DNA from 3 places in the Mesorhizobium cantuariense genome. Region 1 is predicted to be linked to each of the others. Evidence: riboswitches for the same ligand, from Rfam matches in the RefSeq annotation. Region 1 holds a riboswitch; each other region holds the start of a gene.

Region 1 (4,422 bases):
GCACTTTGAGGTGTGTCTTCTCGCATATCGGGCACAGCAGAGACGGGCAGATCAAACTCTGTATCCAACCAGTCAGACATCAAGAACGCAATTGCCCCTGCGGCAATCGCCCCGTCTCGCTGGCGGGCCGTCATTTTGCTCATCGATCGGAAGCTGACCCCCTCTTCGCGCGGAATGTCCAGATCATCCGACAGAAAAAAGGAAAGGGGAAATCCCAAAGTGCGAGCAAGCTTCTTGGCAACATCCTCGCTCGGAAGATACTCCCCCGCTTCATAGCCCGTGACCGTACGTGGTTCGATACCAGTCTTTGCAGCGAGTTCTTTCATCGTCAGGCCGGCCCGCTTACGAGCCACGGTAAGCCGCGATCTATTAAACATTATGCCGCCTTGCGCTTCACCGGCACATCAATCTCGACGTCTTCGATCGGGTCTTCGACCGGCACTCCACCGTCCACACCCGGCAACGGAATGAAGATGCGCTCTCCCCAGTCAGTTATAATCCGGGCCGGTGACGGCGCGAAGCTCGCTGCGCCCGTCTTTTGCCTCCAAGGTTTTCACAAGCTCGCGATGGGACAGCAGGCCGTGCTGCAGATTGATGGCAGCCAGCGGCGCTGGAAGCTGGCGCAGATAGGTGGCCGGCGCGCCGACCAGGCTGGCGAGTTGGCCAAAACTCCAATGCGTGGGTGCAACAGGGGCATGCGCATCGGGCAGCATTAGCCACAGGCGCTCCCGATCGTCGCGGCTGGCGTCGACGCGGATCAGTTCGCTTTCGACGAGGCGGGTCTTGATGCGTTCGGTTCGCCATTTCACCGAATTATGGAGATCGGTGAGAGAAAGGTAGCGCTCGTCGGCCGGCCGATTGAACCACTCCGACGACACGCGACCGATACGCTGGCCGCGGCTGACGTCGACCTTGTAACCGGCACGCGCGTTACGGACGGGCGTGTGAAATTCCATTTGTGTCATGGTTGCTGCTCCGCGGCGGACGCCGGGAGCCTCTCTCCCGGACCTTCACCCGCCGCTGCAGGCCCGCCCGCCCTCTACCTCTGCCGGCATCCCCGCCCGCCGCCAGAAGCGCCGGCATTGCAGCAGAGTTTGCGCCAGGTGGCTGGCGCACGAAGTGTGAAGGCCGGCAAGGTCTGCTGGCCCTATTCGGCCCTCGGCAATACATGTATGAAACGAGCCGACGTCATGGCAGGCGCAGACCGCACCAAGCTCGGTATTGAGGGTGTAATTGGATGTCGAGCAGGTTCGTCCGACCCGTGGTGGTGCAAGTTGGCCGACATGACCGTGAGCGCGTCATTTTCGATGTGAACGACGCGGCCACGATTCTGCTCCGGAGCTTCCATGATCAGACGAAGAAGCGGAAACTGGCTATGGATGCATGCCTTCAGGTTCTGCGTGGCGAAGCCCACCCGCTGGTTGCCAGACGGGCTTTCGTTGTGGCGGCGTTAGAAGCGAAAATTCTGCGCAGTGATTGAGTTCCAAGATTATAATAGCCTCAATTACTTCAAAACCCCCACAAGAGCAGTAACGCAGACAAATAGATCGAACGAACGCTTACTCTTGTAGCCGCGATACATAGCTGCGTATCGAGTGCTGCGCTCGTCGCGCAAGATTGATTCGTTGGATCATCCGCCAAGCTCAGGTTTGCGGCGGAGGTCTTTCCGGTTGGTGGAACGCAACCCTGTCGTCGCCGCCAGAAGGGCCGCATTGCTTCTCCGGCACGCCGTCGGCGCTGCCCCCCTTGCGGATCTCCACGACGACGGGCTCGCCGTCGATGACCTGCATGAGGGCCTCTGGAGTTGTCGAAGAAGAAGCCGCCTCACGCACAAGCCGCAGGACATCGACCGCTTCGTGCCGCACCAGGCCAATGCCCGCATTTTTGATGCCGTAGGGAAAAACCTTGGCCTTGCCGATCGTGCTGTCGTCAAGACGATCGCCGAATACGGCAATTCTTCCGCCGCGACGATCCCGCTGTCGCTGTCACTGGCCACCAGACGAAGCCATTTCGGCCTGGCGAAAAAGTTCTTCTGGCGGCGGCGGGAGCGGGCTTGAGCGGCGGCGCTGTCGTCGTTGGAATATAGCCGAGCGGTGGCCGCCCACGGGCCAAAACTGTCCGAGTGAGATGGATGGCCGGTCGACAGGCGCTTGACAAAGCGGCGCCGTCCCGTTCAACTCCAGACATTCACCAGGGGGGTCCCGACAAGGGGCTGAGATACTGCTGGCTTTCGCAGCGCAGTGACCCGTTGAACCTGATCCAGTTCATACTGGCGTAGGGACGGTGCAAGCGCTTTGCGGGAGTTTATGCCCGAAGACCTGTCTCGAGCAGGTCGGCCAAAGCGTCTTTTCATCCTTCCGGCACAGAACTGGGTCTCCAATGCAAATGAGCAAAGGAGCCTCAAATGAATGCCTTGACCCCAGCGGTTTCCACGGGACCGCTGCCTGCCTCACGAAAAATCCACAAATCCGGCGTCCTCCATCCACAGATCAGGGTGCCGATGCGCGAAATCTCCGTCCACCCGACGGCGGGCGAACCGCCCGTGACGGTCTACGATCCATCCGGCCCATACACCGATCCGACGATCGAAACGAGCATTGAGAAAGGCCTCACACGGCTGCGGCAAGACTGGATCACGGCGCGCGGCGATGTCGAGGCCTATGACGGCCGCCATGTGCAGCCGGAAGACAACGGCTTCGCCGTGGGCGAGCGTCTGACGCCGGAATTCCCCATTCGCAACAGACCGCTCAAGGCCAAGGCTGGGAAGGCGGTGACCCAGCTTGCCTATGCCCGGGCCGGCATCATCACGCCTGAAATGGAGTTCGTCGCCATCCGCGAGAACCTTGGCCGCGAGATCCTGCACGGCAAGCTGCAACGCGACGGCGAAGCCTTCGGCGCGGAGCTTCCCGATTTCGTCACGCCGGAATTCGTGCGCGACGAGCTGGCGCGCGGGCGCGCGATCATCCCCGCCAACATCAATCATCCCGAGAGCGAGCCGATGATCATCGGCCGCAATTTCCTGGTGAAGATCAATGCCAATATCGGCAATTCCGCCGTCACCTCCTCGATGGCCGAGGAAGTCGAAAAGATGGTCTGGGCGATCCGCTGGGGCGCCGACACGGTGATGGATCTGTCGACCGGCCGCAACATCCACAACATCCGCGAATGGATCGTGCGCAATTCGCCGGTGCCGATCGGCACCGTGCCGCTCTATCAGGCACTCGAAAAGGTCGGCGGCATCGCCGAGGACCTGACTTGGGAAGTCTATCGCGACACCCTGATCGAGCAGGCCGAGCAAGGCGTCGACTATTTCACCATCCATGCTGGCGTGAGGCTGCATTACATCCCGCTCACGGTGGAGCGGGTTACCGGCATCGTCAGCCGAGGCGGCTCGATCATGGCGAAGTGGTGCCTGCACCATCACAAGGAGAGCTTCCTCTACGAGCATTTCGAGGAGATCTGCGACATCTGCCGCGCCTATGACGTTTCGTTCTCGCTCGGCGATGGACTTCGCCCCGGTTCGATCGCCGACGCCAACGACGCCGCGCAATTCGCCGAACTGGAAACGCTTGGCGAACTGACGAAGATCGCATGGGCGAAGGATTGCCAGGTGATGATCGAAGGGCCTGGCCACGTCCCCATGCACAAGATCAAGCAGAACATGGACAAGCAGCTCGCAATCTGCGGTGAAGCGCCCTTCTATACGCTCGGGCCGCTGACGACGGACATAGCGCCGGGCTACGACCACATCACGTCGGGCATCGGTGCCGCGATGATCGGCTGGTTCGGCACCGCGATGCTCTGTTACGTGACGCCGAAGGAGCATCTTGGGCTGCCGGACCGCAACGACGTCAAGACCGGCGTGATCACCTACAAGATAGCCGCGCACGCCGCCGACCTCGCCAAGGGCCACCCGGCGGCGAAAGTCAGGGATGATGCCCTTTCCCGCGCGCGCTTCGAGTTCCGCTGGGAGGATCAGTTCAACCTGTCGCTCGATCCCGAAACGGCGCGCTCCTTCCACGACCAGACTTTGCCAAAGGAGGCGCACAAACTGGCGCACTTCTGCTCGATGTGCGGGCCGAAATTCTGCTCCATGCGCATCTCCCACGACATTCGTGCCGAAGCGCAGAAGGAAGGAATGGCGGCGATGGCGGAAAAATATCGCGATGGCGGCAATCTCTACATGCCGGTGAGCGACAGCGCGCCCAAAGGACCAGGGCCGTCATGAGGGTGCTGGTCAAAGGGGCCGGCGTCGCCGGCCTCACGGCGGCCTTCGAATTGGCCAGACGCGGCGCGGCGGTCACCGTCGCCGACGTCCGGCACGGCCGTGGAGGCAATGCATCGTGGTTCGCCGGCGGCATGCTGGCGCCGTGGTGCGAGCGCGAAAGCGCCGAGCAGCCGGTGCTGGATCTCGGGCGCGGC
Region 2 (4,422 bases), 670 kb from region 1:
CGTGTCACCTGACCCGGCAGTGCCGCATCCCACCAGTCGGCGGCGTCGCGTCCGAGATCCAGCACCGGCTGCTCGGCGCTTTCACGCTCGCACCATGGCGCCAGCATGCCGCCGGCGAACCACGACGCATTGCCACCGAGGCCATGCCGGGTCTCGACGACGGTCACCGCCGCGCCGCGAGCGGCGAGTTCGAAGGCGGCGGTGAGGCCGGCGACGCCGGCCCCTTTGACCAGCACCCTCATGACGGTTCCGGCGCCTCTGGCATGAGCGGTACGCCGGTCTCGTCAGCAGGCATGTAGAGATCGCCGCCCTCGCGGTATTTCGCCGCCATCGCCGCCATGCCCTCTTTCTGTGCCTCGGCGCGGATGTCGTGAGAAATACGCATGGAGCAGAATTTCGGCCCGCACATCGAGCAGAAATGTGCCAGCTTATGCGCCTTCTTGGGCAAGGTCTGGTCGTGAAAGGACCGCGCCGTTTCGGGGTCGAGCGACAGGTTGAACTGGTCCTCCCAGCGGAACTCGAAGCGCGCGCGGGAAAGGGCATCATCCCTGACTTTCGCCGCGGGATGGCCCTTCGCCAGGTCGGCGGCATGGGCGGCGATCTTGTAGGTGATCACGCCAATCTTGACGTCGTTGCGATCGGGAAGGCCGAGATGTTCCTTCGGCGTGACGTAGCAGAGCATGGCGGTGCCGAACCAGCCGATCATGGCGGCGCCGATGCCTGAGGTGATGTGGTCATAGCCCGGCGCGATGTCGGTCGTCAGCGGTCCAAGCGTATAGAACGGCGCCTCGCCGCAGACAGTGAGCTGCTTGTCCATGTTCTCCTTGATCTTGTGCATCGGCACGTGGCCAGGCCCTTCGATCATCACCTGGCAATCCTTCGCCCAGGCGATCTTCGTCAGCTCGCCGAGCGTTTCCAATTCGGCGAATTGCGCCGCGTCGTTGGCATCGGCGATCGAGCCGGGACGAAGGCCGTCGCCAAGTGAGAAGGACACATCATAGGCGCGGCAGATGTCGCAGATCTCCGCGAAATGCTCATAGAGGAAGCTTTCCCGGTGATGGTGCAGGCACCATTTGGCCATGATCGACCCACCGCGAGAGACGATGCCCGTCACACGGTCAACGGTCAGCGGGATGTAGTGAAGCCGCACGCCGGCGTGGATGGTGAAATAGTCGACGCCCTGTTCGGCCTGTTCGATCAGCGTGTCGCGGTAGACCTCCCAAGTCAGATCCTCGGCGATGCCGCCGACCTTCTCGAGCGCCTGGTAAAGCGGCACCGTGCCGATCGGTACCGGCGCGTTGCGCACGATCCAGTCCCGGATGTTGTGGATGTTGCGGCCGGTCGACAGGTCCATCACCGTATCGGCGCCCCAGCGGATCGCCCACACCATCTTTTCGACCTCTTCGGCCATCGACGACGTGACGGCGGAGTTACCGATATTGGCATTGATCTTCACCAGGAAATTGCGACCGATGATCATCGGCTCGCTTTCGGGATGGTTGATGTTGGCGGGAATGATTGCGCGCCCCCGCGCCACCTCGTCGCGCACGAATTCCGGCGTGACAAAATCGGGAATGTCCGCGCCGAAGCTCTCGCCGTCTCGCGACAGCTTGCCGTGCAAAATCTCGCGGCCGAGATTCTCGCGGATGGCGACGAACTCCATTTCGGGCGTGATGATTCCGGCGCGCGCATAGGCAATTTGGGTCACCGCGTTGCCGGCCCTGGCCTTGAGCGGTCTATTGCGAACGGGGAATTCCGGCGTCAAGCGCTCGCCCGCCGCGAAGCCGTTGTCTTCCGGCCGGACATGGCGGCCGTCATAAGTCTCGACATCGCCGCGCGCAGCGATCCAGTCTTGCCGGAGCCGGGCGAGGCCTTTTTCTATGCTCGTTTCGACCGTCTGATCAGTGTATGGGCCGGACGGATCGTAGACCGTCACGGGCGGTTCGCCCGCCGTCGGATGGACGGAGATTTCGCGCATCGGCACCCTGATCTGCGGATGGATGACGCCAGATTTGTATATCTTTCGTGAGGCAGGTAGCGGCCCCGTCGAAACCGCTGGGGTCAAGGCATTCATTTGAGGCTCCTTTGCTCATCTGCATTGGAGACCCAGTTCTGTGCCGGAAGGATGAAAAGACGCTTTGGCCGCCTGTTCGAAACAGGACTTCGGGCGTGAACTCCCGCAAAGCGCTTGCACCGTCCCTACGCCAGTATGAACTGGATCAGGTTCAACGGGTCACTGCGCCGCGAAAGCCAGCAGTATCTCAGCCCCTTGCCGGGACTCCCCTGGTGAATGCGCCGAATTGAACGGGCCGGCGCTATTTTGTCAAGCGCATTCGGCCCGCGGCGCTGATCGGCGGCCAATCAGACCGGGCAGAAAAGCTCGCGCATGCGTCGGGGACAGGTCACGCCCCGGAGACCAAGGCAGGAATGGCCAAAGCCGCATTCGTCTCGTCAAGGATGGAGAAACTGTATCGGCCGTGCGCATCAAGATCGACCGAGTAGCTCAAGCGGTCGCGTATGTGGTTATCCTGGTCGAACGTGACGATCCTCGGCTTCAGCGAGGTGATTTTCGTTTCGTCCAGGTAGATGGAGTTGCAGACAATGATCTGGTCGCCGGGCTGAAAGGTGCGGGCGGCCGCACCATTGAGGATGCAGCACCGTGAGCCGCGCTTACCGAGAATGACATAGGTCGAAATCCGCGCCCCGGAATTCTTGTTCCATATCTCCACGAATTCCATCGGCAGGATCCAGGCCGCATCGCAGTGGGCAGGTCCAGCGTTATCGATCCATGGAAGTTGAGGTTCCCCGGGGTCCTTGGCTTGGGGAACGCTTTTGAAGGCTATCTCCAACTGCCTGCGGGCGAGAGGATATCGCTTGCCGCAGCAGTGCAGGATGCGTCTTCTCTGCCCCTCGGTCTGCAATCCGCGATAAGATTGTACACAAAATATCAAAACTGTGTTGACAATCTTGCGCTAGAGGTTTCCCTTAGGGCATCCGCGCAGCCAAAGAGCAAACACAAAGCGCGATAACCAGAAGGGGAAATGCCAGAATGATCAACCGACGCTCGACTCTCAAATCGATGGTGCTTGGCGCCGTCTCCGCTCTCGCTATGGCCGCTGCGGGCATGCCGTCCGCGGAGGCCCAGAACAAGGAACTGAAGATCGGTTTCGTCGGTGTCACCAGTGGCCCCGCCGCCGCCTGGGGCACGTCGAACGTACGTTCGATGCAGACGCGTGCCGCCTGGATCAACGAGACCGGCGGCGTCAAGATTGGCGACGCCACCTACAACGTCAACATCGTTACGTTCGACGATCAGAAAGACCCCAAGCGCGCCATTGCCGGCATGGAAAAGATGGCGCAGGAGGGCATCCACTATGTGGTCGGCCCGAATGTCGATGACGGTGCTGCCGCCGTGCGCCCGGTCGCCGAGGCCAACGGCATCATCTATTTCCCTTACGCTTTCCCCAAGGCGCTTTATCAGAAGCCTGCCTCGAATGCCGTGCTCGGCATGATCGCTAACTATCAATCGGGCCCGGCGATCTACAAATACCTCAAGGAAAACAAGGGCGTGAAGACGATCGCCTTCGTTGCCGCCAATGAATCGGATCCGTTGAGCCAGCGTGACGGCGGCGTTGAGGCAGCCAAGGCGCTCGGCCTCAAGATTGTCGCCCAGAACGACACCTACCAGAACGATACGCGCGACTTCACGCCGGTGCTCACGCCGATCGTTGCGCTGAAGCCCGACCTGCTCGTACTGTCAGGCGTCGCGCCGGCCAATGCGCCGCTGCTCATCCGCGCCGCCCGCGAGCTCGGCTTCGAGGGCCTGATCTCGACCGAAACGGCACAGGACGCAAAGGTTCTCGAGGAAGGTGCGGGCGAATACGCCAACGGCTTCATCTCCGTCGGTGGCGCCTCCACACCCGAGATCGCCTCGGACGCGATGAAGGAATTCGTCGACCGCTACACCAAGATGTTCGGTGAGTACAACGACGAGTCCAACACCAAGGTCTATGCGCTCGAGTACATCATCGATACGCTGAAGGCCAATCCGGCGGCGATCGACAATGTCGACGAATTCAAGAAGACCATGGACACCTTCTCGGCGCCCAACCCCTACCTGAAGGGCGATGCCAAGCTGAGCTATGTCGGCACGACCTCCTTCGGCCAGAAGCGCCAGCTCGCGGTGCCGATGGTGGTCAACGAGTACAAGGACGGTGCCTTCCAGACCCTGTTCGTCGGCACGGTCGACTAGGGTTAGCTTCCCTGCGGTTTCTTCCTCCCGCGTTGCCGGGGACCCGGAGCATTCTCCGGGTCCCTCGGAAGATTGAAGGCGTCCATGGAATGGAACAGGTCATCGCAAACGGATTCTACCTCGGCGCCCAATATGCGCTGATCGCATTGGGGCTGACGCTCATCTTCGCC
Region 3 (4,422 bases), 5.5 Mb from region 1:
GACAGTTTCTTCGCCGGCCCCTTTGGCGCAGCCGCTTCACTTTTGGTCGTCACTGGCGCTTCGCCGTTTTCGGCCTTCGCGCGCGCCTTGCGGTCGTCCAGCCTAGTGCCGCCGCGCTGCGCCAGCATGTCGGAATAGCCGCCGGCATATTCGATCCAGCGGCCAGCGCCGTCGGGCGCGATGATGCTGGTCACGGTGCGGTCGAGGAAATCGCGGTCGTGGCTGACCAGGATGACGGTGCCGGCAAAGCCGGCAACCAGTTCTTGCAGCAGCTCCAGCGTCTCCATGTCGAGATCGTTGGTCGGCTCATCGAGCACCAGAAGGTTTGCCGGCCGCGCCAGCACGCGCGCCAGCAGCAGGCGTGCCCGTTCGCCGCCGGAAAGCTCGCGTACCGGCGTGCGCGCCTGTTCCGGCTTGAACAGGAAATCCTTCATGTAGGAGACGACATGGCGCTGCTCGCCATTGATGACGAGATTTTCGCCGCGCCCGTCGGTGAGATACTGCGCCAGCGTCTCTTGCGGGTCGACCGCCTCGCGCTTCTGGTCGAGCGTGGCGATCTCCAGATTGGTGCCGAGCCGTATCGAACCGGCGTCGGGCTTCATCTCGCCGGTCAGCATCTTCAAGAGCGTCGTCTTGCCGGCGCCGTTCGGCCCGACCAGGCCAACCCGATCGCCGCGCTGGATGCGGGTCGAAAACCCCTTGACGACAGTGAGATCGCCAAAGTTCTTCTCGATGTTCTTGGCCTCGATCACCAGCTTGCCGGATTCGGCGGCGTCGCTCGCCACCATGGTCGCCGACCCTTCGGCGCCGCGATGGCCGCGGAAACGCTGGCGCATGGTCTGCAATTCGCCGAGACGGCGCATGTTGCGCTTGCGTCGCGCCGTCACGCCGTAGCGCAGCCAATGCTCCTCACGCACGATCTGACGGCCGAGCTTGTGCTGCTCGCGCTCTTCTTCTTCCAGCACAAGGTCGCGCCATTCCTCGAAATGGCCAAAGCCCTTGTCCAGCCTGCGGGTCTGGCCGCGATCGAGCCAGATGGTGGCGCGCGACACGCGCTCGAGAAAGCGACGATCGTGCGAGATGACGACGAGTGCCGAGGAGGTTCGGCTAAGCTCCTCTTCCAGCCATTCGATCACCGAGAGGTCGAGATGGTTGGTCGGCTCATCTAGCAGCAGAATGTCGGGCTCCGGCGCCATGACGCGGGCAAGGGCGGCGCGCCTCGCTTCGCCGCCCGACAGGTCGTTCGGACGCTCCTCACCCGACAGGCCGAGATGCTCCATCAGATAGCTGGCGCGGTAGGGATCGTCAGCAGGGCCAAGCCCCGCCTCGACATACGCGCGGACACTGGCAAAACCCTCCATGTCGGGCATCTGCGGCAAATAGCGGACGGTTGCCGAGGGCTGGCGGAACACCTCGCCGTCCTGCGGCTCGATCAGGCCGGCGGCGATCTTCAGCAGCGTCGACTTGCCCGAACCGTTGCGGCCGACCAGCGCGATCTTGTCGCCGGCCGACGCCGTCAAGGCGGCACCATCGAGCAGCGGCGTGCCACCGAAGGTCAGTTTTATCCCGTCGAGGTTGAGAAGGGGCGGGGCCATATCAGCTTTCAGGTAAGGGATAGGGATAGGGATGAGCGAGCAGCATCGCGCTGCCATGGTCCAGCGCGATTTCGAGGTGGCCTTTGACCTCGTTGGAAATGGTCAGCGACGAGCCGAATGCCACCTTGACGTGATCGAGCGGCCATTTGGCGCCGGTGACGGTCAGGCCAGCAAGCTCGGAAAAGCCGAGCACCGAAAACAGCGTGCCGTCGGCATAGTCGAAGCCAGCCTTTCCATGCAGCAACGGGACGCCTTCCTGGGCGCCGCTGGTCAGGAGCACATCAGTCCCGGCCTCGGCCAGCCGCAGGGCAAGCGCCAGATGCAGGAAAGCGTGGTCGGCGCGCTTGCCGCCGAAAGCACCGGCGAGCACCAGGCTGGTCGCACCGCGCTCGAGTGCCGCGGCGATTGCCAGTTCGCCATCGGTCTGGTCCTTTTCCGCCGGGAAAGTCCGGCGGGGGACAGTGGCGAGATCATCCGGCAGATTGGCGGGCACAGAATCGAAATCACCCACCCACAGTTCCGGGACAAGGCCCAGCAACCGCGCATGGCCGATGCCGGCGTCGGCGGCGATGACGCGGGAGCCTTCGACCTGGCGGTCGAGTCGTGGCGTGCGATTGAGATCGCCGCCAAGCAGGATGGTGAATGTGCTCATATCGTGTGGCCCTTACCAGCCCGGCACCGGAAACGGAAGGCGGCAAACTCCCACTTGCGTGGGGGATCGGCCCGGCCTATGTGTCGAAACGCTCTAACGGGGTGCCGGACGCGATCTTCGCGGACCGGCTGAGAGGCAATCTCGCCAACCCGCTGAACCTGATCCGGTTTGTACCGGCGGAGGGATTAGACGTTTCGGACAGTCCGACGCCTCAATTCCTTTTAATTCGAACGAAGGAGGCGCCGATGCGCACGCTTTTATACGCTCTTGTCTCAGCAATGGCCGTGGTCCTGTCCGGACCGGCCTTGGCCAAGGACAAACTCACCGTCTACACCTATGAGAGCTTTACCGCCGACTGGGGTCCGGGTCCCGTGGTGAAGAAGGAATTCGAGGCCGAATGCGGCTGTGATGTCGAGTTCGTCTCGGTCGCCGATGGCGTCGCGTTGCTCAACCGGGTCAGGCTGGAAGGGGCATCGACCAAGGCCGATATCGTGCTCGGCCTCGACACCAATCTCACCGCCGATGCCAAGGCGTCAGGCCTGTTCGCGCCGCATGGCGGGGTATCCGACATAAATGTGCCGGGTGGCTGGAGCGACGACACTTTTGTGCCTTTCGACTACGGCTATTTCGCCGTCGTTTACGACACCGAAAAGATGAAGACGCCGCCGAAAAGCCTGAAAGAGCTGGTCGAAGGAAGTGCCGACGACAAGATCGTCATCCAGGATCCGCGCACCTCGACGCCGGGCCTCGGCCTGCTTCTGTGGGTCAAGTCGGTCTATGGCGACAAGGCGCCGGAGGCCTGGGCCAAACTCAAGGCGAAGGTGCTGACCGTGACGCCGGGCTGGAGCGAGGCCTATGGGCTGTTCACCAAGGGCGAGGCGCCGATGGTGCTGTCCTACACGACGTCGCCGGCCTATCACATGGTCGCCGAGAAGACAGAGCGCTACCAGGCAGCGTCGTTCGAGGAGGGCGAGTATCTGCAGATCGAGGTGGCGGGTATCACCACGACGGGGGCCAAGAATCCGCTGGCGGCAAAGTTCATGGCCTTCATGACAGGCCCGAAATTCCAGGACGCGATCCCCGAGACCAACTGGATGTTCCCGGCAGGCAAGACCGACAAGCCGCTCAACCCGGCCTTCGACAAACTGGTTAAGCCGACCAAGACCTTGCTGTTCAGCCCCGAAGAGGTCGCCGCCAACCGCAAGGCCTGGGTGGATGAATGGCTGGCGGTGATGAGCAAGTAGGCAGCGCGATGGCGCCGGCGCATTCCACGGATTCCCGCGTCGGCGCTGGCATCATGGCGCTCGCCGCAATCGCGCTGGTGATCTGCGGCGCGTTTGCTGGCCTGCTTTTCGAGGGCGCTCACGATCTTTCCGGCGCCTGGGCGGCCTTCGACCCCTATCTGCTGCGCGTCATGCGCTTCACGCTCTGGCAAGCAGCGCTGTCGACGTTGCTTTCCGTCGGCCCGGCGCTGTTGGTGGCGCGCGCTCTGTCGCGGCATCCACGCTTCCTTGGCCGCGCCTTCATCCTGCAACTCTTCGCCGTACCGTTGGCGCTGCCGGCCATCGTCGCGGCGCTCGGCATCCTGGCGCTTTATGGCCGTGCCGGCTATTTCGCCGGCGTGTTCTCGGTGATCGGCGGCGGAAGCTGGCCGGGCATCTATGGCCTGTCCGGTATTCTCGTCGCCCATGTCTTCTTCAATCTGCCGTTGGCGACGCGACTGTTCCTCGAGGTGCTGCAGACCATACCGACCGACCAATGGCGCCTGGCGAGCCAGCTCGGCATGGCGGCGCCGCCGGCGTTCCGGCTGATCGAATGGCCGACGCTGCGTGCGGCATTGCCGGGAGTCGCCGGGCTGGTCTTCATGCTCTGCATCACATCCTTCACGATCGTGCTGATACTGGGCGGCGGGCCGGCCGCGACGACGCTGGAGGTCGGCATCTACCAGGCGCTGCGCTTCGATTTCGATCCCGCACGCGCGGTGACGCTGACGCTGCTGCAGATCGCCTTGACCTTTATCGTGGTGCTGGCGCTGACGCGGCTTGGCGCCAATGTGGTCGGCGACACCAACCTGCCGGTCGCGCAACGCCGCTATCTCTCAGTCGGCGGGATCGAGACCTGGCTGAACGCCATGCTCATCGTCTTGGCGCTGCTGTTCGTCGTCGGGCCGATGGC

What was found. A riboswitch is a leader RNA that binds a small molecule or an ion and turns the genes downstream of it on or off. The one in region 1 is predicted to bind thiamine pyrophosphate.
Region 2: it holds a riboswitch for thiamine pyrophosphate, as region 1 does, so the genes downstream of both, thiC (phosphomethylpyrimidine synthase ThiC) here and thiC (phosphomethylpyrimidine synthase ThiC) in region 1, are expected to answer to the same signal.
Region 3: it holds a riboswitch for thiamine pyrophosphate, as region 1 does, so the genes downstream of both, thiB (thiamine ABC transporter substrate binding subunit) here and thiC (phosphomethylpyrimidine synthase ThiC) in region 1, are expected to answer to the same signal.

Annotation. Positions count from the first base shown of each region.
Region 1 covers NZ_JBHRVD010000001.1:664,744-669,165, reverse strand. The annotation lists gene ACFOJ9_RS03155 (helix-turn-helix domain-containing protein) at 1-326, opposite strand, end outside; partial or broken gene ACFOJ9_RS03150 (hypothetical protein) at 495-965, opposite strand; gene ACFOJ9_RS03145 (DUF982 domain-containing protein) at 1,238-1,480, shown strand; partial or broken gene ACFOJ9_RS03140 (3-oxoacyl-[acyl-carrier-protein] synthase III C-terminal domain-containing protein) at 1,833-2,086, shown strand; TPP riboswitch at 2,183-2,299, shown strand; gene thiC (phosphomethylpyrimidine synthase ThiC) at 2,405-4,228, shown strand; gene thiO (glycine oxidase ThiO) at 4,225-4,422, shown strand, end outside.
Region 2 covers NZ_JBHRVD010000001.1:1,338,160-1,342,581, forward strand. The annotation lists gene thiO (glycine oxidase ThiO) at 1-242, opposite strand, end outside; gene thiC (phosphomethylpyrimidine synthase ThiC) at 239-2,074, opposite strand; TPP riboswitch at 2,179-2,295, opposite strand; partial or broken gene ACFOJ9_RS06330 (aspartate 1-decarboxylase) at 2,403-2,782, opposite strand; gene ACFOJ9_RS06335 (ABC transporter substrate-binding protein) at 3,050-4,252, shown strand; gene ACFOJ9_RS06340 (branched-chain amino acid ABC transporter permease) at 4,342-4,422, shown strand, end outside.
Region 3 covers NZ_JBHRVD010000001.1:6,160,738-6,165,159, reverse strand. The annotation lists gene ACFOJ9_RS30110 (ABC-F family ATP-binding cassette domain-containing protein) at 1-1,595, opposite strand, end outside; gene ACFOJ9_RS30105 (thiamine diphosphokinase) at 1,597-2,247, opposite strand; TPP riboswitch at 2,335-2,449, shown strand; gene thiB (thiamine ABC transporter substrate binding subunit) at 2,493-3,491, shown strand; gene thiP (thiamine/thiamine pyrophosphate ABC transporter permease) at 3,500-4,422, shown strand, end outside.